One region of the Vibrio sp. CCUG 15886 genome, then DNA from elsewhere that is predicted to be linked to it. Evidence: riboswitches for the same ligand, from Rfam matches in the RefSeq annotation. Region 1 holds a riboswitch; the other holds the start of a gene.
The links. Region 1 has a riboswitch for thiamine pyrophosphate ahead of thiB (thiamine ABC transporter substrate binding subunit). Riboswitches for the same ligand answer to the same signal wherever they lie in the genome.
Positions count from the first base shown of each region.

Region 2: it holds a riboswitch for thiamine pyrophosphate, as region 1 does, so the genes downstream of both, thiC (phosphomethylpyrimidine synthase ThiC) here and thiB (thiamine ABC transporter substrate binding subunit) in region 1, are expected to answer to the same signal.

Region 1 is NZ_JAQQBT010000005.1:241,322-245,637, forward strand. Features, by position in the region: gene thiP (thiamine/thiamine pyrophosphate ABC transporter permease ThiP) at 1-1,428, opposite strand, end outside; gene thiB (thiamine ABC transporter substrate binding subunit) at 1,438-2,445, opposite strand; TPP riboswitch at 2,512-2,637, opposite strand; gene PQQ36_RS12630 (flavin prenyltransferase UbiX) at 2,667-3,305, opposite strand; gene mpl (UDP-N-acetylmuramate:L-alanyl-gamma-D-glutamyl-meso-diaminopimelate ligase) at 3,328-4,316, opposite strand, start outside.
Region 2 is NZ_JAQQBT010000023.1:32-4,347, reverse strand. Features, by position in the region: gene thiC (phosphomethylpyrimidine synthase ThiC) at 1-1,792, opposite strand, end outside; TPP riboswitch at 1,939-2,037, opposite strand; gene crcB (fluoride efflux transporter CrcB) at 2,109-2,489, opposite strand; gene PQQ36_RS20955 (multicopper oxidase family protein) at 2,615-4,009, opposite strand.

The sequences.
Region 1 (4,316 bases):
AAATAAGGCAATTGCGCTCAAATCGCCAATGGAAAACATAAAACAGAGCGCAAACGCATTGGCAAAAGGTTTACGCAGTGCGCGCCACTCAACGATTTTAAAACGATTCCACCCGCTTAAGCCCAATGTAGCAGCCAAGTATTGATACTGCTGCTCGCAATGCAACATCGGCTGAGCGAGCGTTTTAACGGCGTATGGTAATGCCATCAAACTGTTGACGATGATGACGATCAACAGCGCCAAACTGAACACATCTGCAAAACTACGCAGCAATAAAAACAGCCCAGTACTCACCACCAAACCTGGCGTCACCAAGATGATGGTGCCCACCATCTCAATGCCGTCTGCAGGGTATCGCAGACCACGCAACCGCCATGCACGACTGGTGAGCAAAATAGCAATCGCTGCACCCACGGCTAAGGTGGCGGCACCAAACGCTACACGTAACGAGGCCCCCAGAGCGGACCAAAATCGACCATCACTGATCACGTCAGGGAGCTTGCTGTTTATCCCGCTGGCCACCACAAACAGCAGCGGCGGAACCACCAGCAGTGTCGCCAGTGCTATCCACGCATAATCCCACATCAAATGACGCTTAGAAGCTGGGGTTAATTGAACGAAACGGGTGTGGCTGCCAACCGAGACAGGCAGCGGTTTAGTCAATCGCTGCAGCGTCAACACCAGCAAGCTACACAATAACATTTGCCAGATCGCCAGTAGCGCTCCAGCTTGTAAGTCAAAATCAAATTTTATCGCTTGGTAGATAGCCAGTTCGATGGTGGTCGATTTTGGGCCGCCACCGAGGGCCATGACCGTGGCAAAGCTGGTGAAGCAAAGCATGAACACCAAGCCACACACATGTGGTAGTTGCTGGCGCAATCGCGGCCATTCGACCCAACGAAACTTCTGCCAACTGTTCATACCAAGATGAGCCGCCAATTTGTGCTGCTCTGCCGGAATCGACTCTAAGGTTTGCAGCAGCAATCGCGCTGCATACGGCAAATTGAAAAACACGTGCGCGAGCAAAATGCCGCTCAATCCGTAGATCGAAAAGGGCAATTTGGCGTCAAAGCTCGCCAATACACTCGCCAACCAACCACTGTTCCCATAAATGGCCAACAAGCCAAACACGCCTACCAATACTGGCAGCACTAAAGTTGACGCAAACAATTTGAGCAATAACGAACGGCCAACAAAATGTCGCCGAGACAAGGCGTGCGCGACAGGAAGCGCCAAGCCGACACTCAGCAGCATCGATAGCGTCGCTTGAAGAAAACTAAATTGCGTAACATGGCGGTAATAAGGATCTTGCCATACCGCCGTGAGATCCAGCGTCGGCGTCGCCAACAAGAGCGCCGAGAGAGCAGAAACAACAAAGGTCGCGATGATCATCGCGACCCCAATGCCCAACTTAGGAACCGAATTCAATGCGACGCCTTAAAACGTCAACGCGCTTTGCCATTCGCGAATCCAAGCTTTACGCTGCTTCGCCACCTCTTCCGCACTGAAACTCAACGCCTTCTCAGGCACGGTTAAACTGCGGTAGCCCTCTGGCAGCGTCACGTTGGTCACTGGGTACATCCAGTTGCCCGTAGGCATTGCGCTTTGGAACTCATCGCTCAAAATGAAACTCATAAACTGATCAGCCAGCGCTGAGTTCTGACTACTTTTCACTTTTGCGGCGACTTCCACTTGCATGTAGTGCCCTTCACTAAAACCCGCCGCGGCATATTGCGCATCATTTTCGGCAATCAGGTGGTACGCCGGTGAGGTGGTGTAAGAGAGCACCATGTCCGATTCGCCTTTGAGGAACATCGAATACGCTTCCGACCAACCTTTCGTGACCGTCACGGTTTTCTTCGCCAGTTGCTGCCATGCGCCCGTCACGTCATCGCCATACACCGACTTCATCCACAGCATCAAACCTTGACCGGGTGTTGAAGTGCGAGGGTCTTGGTAGATGACTTTCAGATCGTCGCGTGATTCCACCAGCTCTTTTAAGCTCTTGGGTGGATTCGTCAGTTTGCCTTTGTTGTAAACAAACGCAAAGTAACCGTAGTCATAAGGAATAAACGTGTCGTCAGCCCAACCATTTGGCAATGACAGTGCTTGGGTGTTCACTTGATGTGGCGCCAGCAAACCTGTGGCTTTAGCTTCTGCCATCAAATTATTATCCAAACCTAAAACAATATCCGCTTTGGTATTGCTGCCTTCTAAACGTAAGCGGTTGAGAATTGACACCCCATCGTCCAGCGCGACAAAATTCACATCGCAGCCACACTGCGCTTCAAATGCTTTTTCGACTGTCGGGCCTGGGCCCCAATCGGAGGCAAAAGAATCGTAGGTGTAAATGGTTAAGGTTTTGTCCGCCGCAAGTGCAGAAGAAGAGATGCCCATCATTGACGTGATTGACGCTAGGGCTATCAGGTTTAGAGTGTGTTTCACTGCTCGCTCTCCATTTCGCATGAGTTGAGCGGCACAGGCTTGAGGTAGGTGTTAATCGTCCTTGCTAATTAATCCCGACTCAATTCCTACGCCAGCATTATCTGGTTCAGGTTTACGGGTCCTAGGCCTTTGCCTAGTCTCAGCCACTGCGATGCAATAAAACACCACAGTTAAGCGCCCCGATGAGTGGTTCGGATTGTAATCGGAATGATCTCTCTTGGCTATACAGAGTCACCGTCATTGCGATGATCGTATCCCCAACGTGGCACCAAAACCTGTTCGATGCCGAGATGATCCAAGATACGCGCGACCATAAAATCAATCAGATCGTCTATCGACTGCGGTTGATGATAGAAACCGGGCGCGGCGGGCATGATGGTGACCCCGAGCTGAGAAAGCTTGTGCATGTTTTCAAGATGCAAGGTCGAAAAGGGCGTTTCACGCACCACTAAAATCAATTGGCCACGCTCTTTCATCACCACATCCGCAGCACGCTCAATTAAATTATCCGACATACCATGAGCGATCGCCGCCACACTCCCTGCCGAGCAAGGGCAAACCACCATCTGCTTCGGTGCGGCCGAGCCAGAAGCCACTGGCGAAAACCAATCGTCTTTACCACACACCACCAGCTTGTCGGCATCACAAGCCAAATGGGCCACCAGCGCTTGCTGCGCGGCGTCAGGATTGGCTGGCAGTTTGAGACCATGCTCGGTTGCCAATACCACTCTTGCCGCAGAAGAGATCAGCAGGTAGACACGGTAATCTGCCGCCAGTAATTGCTGTAATAAACGTAACCCATAAGGCGCGCCAGAGGCGCCCGTAAAGGCTAACGTGATCGATTTTTCTTGGTTTGTCATGCTCATCTAATATGTGTCTTTTCTAGCGCGTTGAACTCTCTAAAGCGGTCAGTAATTTGCCATGAATGCCTTCAAAACCGCCATTGCTCATGACCAAAATTTGCGTTCCTGCCTCGGCGCGCTGCGCAATGTTGGCCACAAATTGGTCAATGTTATCACTGGTGAATGCCGGTTGCTGACATTGCGCCGCGACGTCCTGCACCGACCAAGCAATTGACTCTGGTTGGTAAAGGAACACTTCATCTGCCTGCTTGAGTGAAGCCGCCAAGGTCTCTTTGTGCACGCCACGTTTCATAGTGGCTGAGCGTGGCTCCAGTACCGCGATGATTTTCTTATCACCCACCTTATTACGTAAACCAGCAAGAGTCAGTTCAATCGCAGTTGGGTGATGGGCAAAATCGTCATACACCGCCACGCCATTGATTTCCCCTTTCAGCTCTAGGCGACGCTTGGTATTAATAAAGCGCCCTAGTGCCTCACAAGCCAGATCTGCTGTCACACCCACATGGCGCGCTGCTGCGATCGCCATCAACGCATTATCGACATTATGATCGCCGACTAAGTCCCATTGCACCGTGCCTACTTGCTCACCCTGTAGCCACACTTCAAAGTGTGAACCATCTTTGCTGAGTTTGACCGCTTGCCACTCGCCGTCCTGACCAGAAAACTCCTGGTCACTCCAGCAGCCTCGTGACAACACATCCGCTAATGCGCCGTCTTGCTTGGGCGCCAAAATACGGCCATTACCGGGAACAGTACGCACTAAGTGGTGGAATTGTCGCTTGATCGCTTCAAGATCATCAAAGATGTCAGCATGATCAAACTCTAGGTTATTCATGATCAAGGTGCGAGGATGGTAATGCACAAACTTAGATCGCTTGTCGAAAAAAGCACTGTCATATTCGTCGGCTTCGACGACAAAAAACATGCTTTCGCCTAAACGCGCGGAGACACCGAAGTTACCAAGCACGCCACCAACAAGAAATCCCGGCTGGTAACCACAATCTTCCA
Region 2 (4,316 bases), on a different contig from region 1:
TAGCGTACTCACGAACCTCTTGCGAAATCTTCATCGAGCAGAATTTTGGACCACACATCGAACAAAAGTGTGCGACCTTGCCTGATTCCTGAGGTAAGGTTTCATCGTGGAATGCACGCGCCGTATCGGGGTCAAGAGAGAGATTGAACTGATCTTGCCAGCGGAACTCAAAGCGTGCTTTTGACAAGGCATTGTCACGTACTTGTGCACCAGGATGCCCTTTAGCTAAATCCGCCGCGTGTGCAGCCAGTTTGTAGGTTATCAAGCCGGTTTTCACGTCTTCTTTATTAGGTAGACCTAAGTGTTCTTTTGGCGTTACGTAGCAAAGCATGGCACAGCCATACCAACCAATCATCGCGGCACCAATCCCAGAAGTAATGTGGTCATAGCCAGGGGCAATGTCGGTGGTCAGTGGACCCAAGGTATAGAATGGAGCCTCATGACAATGCTTGAGCTGCTCGTCCATGTTCTCTTTAATCATGTGCATCGGTACATGCCCAGGACCTTCAATAATCACTTGGACATCGTACTCCCACGCGATTTTGGTCAGTTCACCCAATGTTCTGAGCTCAGCAAACTGCGCTTCATCATTGGCATCGGCAATCGAGCCAGGACGCAAACCATCGCCTAATGAGAGCGCCACATCGTACTTCGCACAAATCTCACAAATCTCGCGGAAATGGGTATAGAGGAAACTCTCTTGATGATGTGCCAAACACCACTTAGCGATGATCGAACCTCCACGCGAGACAATGCCCGTCACGCGTTTCGCCGTCATTGGGATATAGCGCAGCAGCAAACCTGCATGAATCGTGAAGTAATCCACCCCCTGCTCAGCCTGCTCGATCAACGTATCACGCATCACTTCCCACGTTAGGTTCTCAGCAACGCCATTGACCTTCTCTAGTGCTTGATACATAGGCACGGTTCCAATCGGTACTGGGCTGTTGCGTAGAATCCATTCGCGAGTTTCATGAATGTTTCTCCCCGTCGACAGATCCATCACCGTATCACCGCCCCAACGAGTCGACCATACCAACTTCTCGACTTCTTCTTCAATCGACGAGGTCACCGATGAGTTACCAATGTTGGCGTTAACTTTCACAAGGAAGTTGCGGCCGATGATCATCGGCTCAGATTCTGGGTGATTAATGTTGGAAGGAATGATCGCGCGACCTTCCGCCACTTCACGACGCACAAATTCAGGGGTAATTTCCTTAGGTAGATTCGCACCAAAGCTTTGCCCTGCATGCTGCTGAGTCAAAACTTCATCTTGATATTTGGCGCGCCCCATGTTCTCGCGCAAAGCGATGTATTCCATCTCCGGGGTGATGATTCCCTTACGCGCATAATGCAACTGAGTGACACAATACCCAGCTTTGGCGCGACGGATGCGAGGCAGATTGCCATATCTCAACTCGTCCAGCGTTTCATCTTCTAAGCGCTCTTTCGTGTAGACCGAGCTGACATCATCAAGCACTTCGGTATCAGCACGCTCTGCAATCCACTCTTCTCTTAACTTAGGAAGGCCATTATAGAGATCGATTTGATGGGTCGGATCAGTGTAGACACCCGAAGTGTCATACACTCTTACCGCTTCGTTTGGCTGAAAGATCGGTGCCTCTTTGGTCCCGCCAACTAAGCTGTCTGCCAAGGAGATTTCGCGCATTGGCACTCTAATGTCTGAGCGAGAGCCCTCGACATACACTTTGGTGGAATTGGGATACGGCTGCACAGAGAGTGTATCGATGAATTGTTTAGCTTCCAGTCTCGCTTGCTTGCGATTCGACATAGCATTTTTCCTTTCTTGTTATGCTGGATAAAAAGGTTTTGGACAAAAATGCTTGGCGGAAAGTTGTGACAAGAGGCGTTGAACACACAATTTAGAGTTTCAATTTGTGGATTCAAGCTTTGATAAGACACCAGTTCGCACTGGTACAAGTATCTTCTCTTGTTCCCTTCGCAGGTTCTAACCTGATCAGGTTCAACGGATCCCGAATAAACGGTCTCAGCCCTAAGGCACTCCGACAAGTGAAGCGATTATATGAAATCGGCTTGGTTAAACCAAGCCGACCTGTTTAAAATTTAACTCAATTTCGCCCATTGCTTCACGATTTAAGTAATTGGAAGCCTACCCAAGCAGCAGTGATACTCAAGGTCACGTTTAACACTACGTTTAAGCCCATTTTGAAAAATGCGCCTTGCTGCATCAGCAATACGTTATCCATCGAGAATGTCGAGAACGTTGTTAGTGCACCCAAAAAGCCCAAACCGATTATTTGTCGCCATGGCTCTGTCGCCAACAACTCACTCTCAAAGGCGGCAATTAAGAGACCCATAATAAAAGAACCGACCACGTTTACGGTTAACGTGCCATAAGGAAAACCTCTGCCTAATAGCACAACACAGAGCTCTGACACTAAGTAACGAGAACAAGCGCCAAATGCGCCGCCCAAAGCGATGAAACCCAATATCGCAAATTGACTCATAGCAACCTCACAAATCTAATGGCCACATTGTAGCCACATCCACACAGAGATCGAGTACAAAAAACAATAATTTCATTTAGCCACAATGTATCTGTAAATCGCCAAGATTTAAAAAGTTACAGGAGTCACTTTACTTCAATGTATCCCATTAATCCGGTTTTCATATGTTCAATCACGTGGCAGTGATACATCCAGCGACCGGGGTTGTCCGCAACAAACGCCGCTTTGGCACTGCCATTCTTACCCAGCAAAACAGTATCCGTATGAAACGGTTCTGCGAGCGTCTGGCCATTTAATTCCAATACGGTAAATGTGTGCCCATGCAAATGAATGGGGTGATGGTATTGCGTCACGTTCTTAAGATTAAATATGTAGGTCCGCCCTCGTTCTAACGTCGCTAACGGTGCTGGAATTGAATCTTGGCTCATCCCCTCCCAAGCGCGTTTATTCACCAACCAAAACGTCGGCAGAGCTTGGCCAGATTTATCCATCGGAGTAACAGCACCTTCCCACTCGAAGACAAAATCAATTTGTTCAGCCGTATCTAAATCTAACGGCGCAATAGGGTTGAGCGGCAATGTTGGCAATGTTGGCAATATATTCTGGTTTAATAGGTCCGATTCAACCGATTCGAATGCACAAAGAGGAAACGGAAACTTCCCTTTCATTTGTCGCACATAGAAACGCTCTCCAACACCTGGAGCAATTAACCCGACATCAACCCTCATTCCAGGCCCAATCTTGTGCTCAGAGAGCTTATAAGGGGTTTTTATTGGGTTTCCATCTATTGCTATAACCCATGCGTCCACACCTTCAATAGCGATAGGATAAGTGATGGTATTGTCCACATTTGCGATTCTAAGTCTCGTCATCGCATTCGCTTTCAACGGATAGCTGGGCTCATGGACGCCATTCACAGTTCCCCACTCACCGGGAGTTCCCATACGGGCACTTAAGCGTGGGACCAATAACGATTTCCACTCACCTTTCTCATTGAGATGCCAATGCTTAAGCATTAGAGCATGGTCTTCATCAAAAGAAACTGGCTCTGCTTCATCAACAATGATTAACCCAACTAGCCCCATACCTAGCTGCTTGACACTGTTCATATGCGGGTGATACCAAAATGTCCCTGCGTCAGGTGGAGTAAAGCGATAGGTAAAGCTCTCCCCTGGCATAACGGGTTTTTGACTCAAAAAGGGAACACCATCCATCTCAATAGGTACACGCAAACCATGCCAATGGATTGTCGTTGGCTCGTTGAGTTTGTTGGTGAAGTGAATGATCACTTCTTCTCCTTGTCGACAACGAATCGTAGGGGCAGGGATAGCACCATTAAAGGCGAGCACATCCGTAGCAAAACCAGGCACCACCTCAGCAGTAGCCGGTTCTGCAGTCATCTCATAGACAAACCGCCCATGATGAAGCGATGTTCTACGCGAAAGTGAACACGCAGGGAGAAGCGTTAATGCGGAAAACGCTAATGAAGTTTGAAGAAAGCGGCGGCGAGAAATATCCATATGTGGCCTACTGATTTGATTGACTGGCCTAAGTGTAACTAAATATTAATAATCATTCTCAACAATCTACCAAAGTAATGCTAAAGACTAGTTGATATGCTGACAGATGAGTCAAAACGCAAATGTATTATACCAACCTAACTAAAAATATGATCTAATTGAGGCTGTTACTTCTTCGTGATAAATGACGCTATGGACAGTCTCAATAACATTGATTTCAAAAAACTTGCTAGCCAACAAAAATCTATTCAAATGAAGATACGATTGCTCGCATTGGCCCATTTTAAAGATGGTCACTCTCGAACCC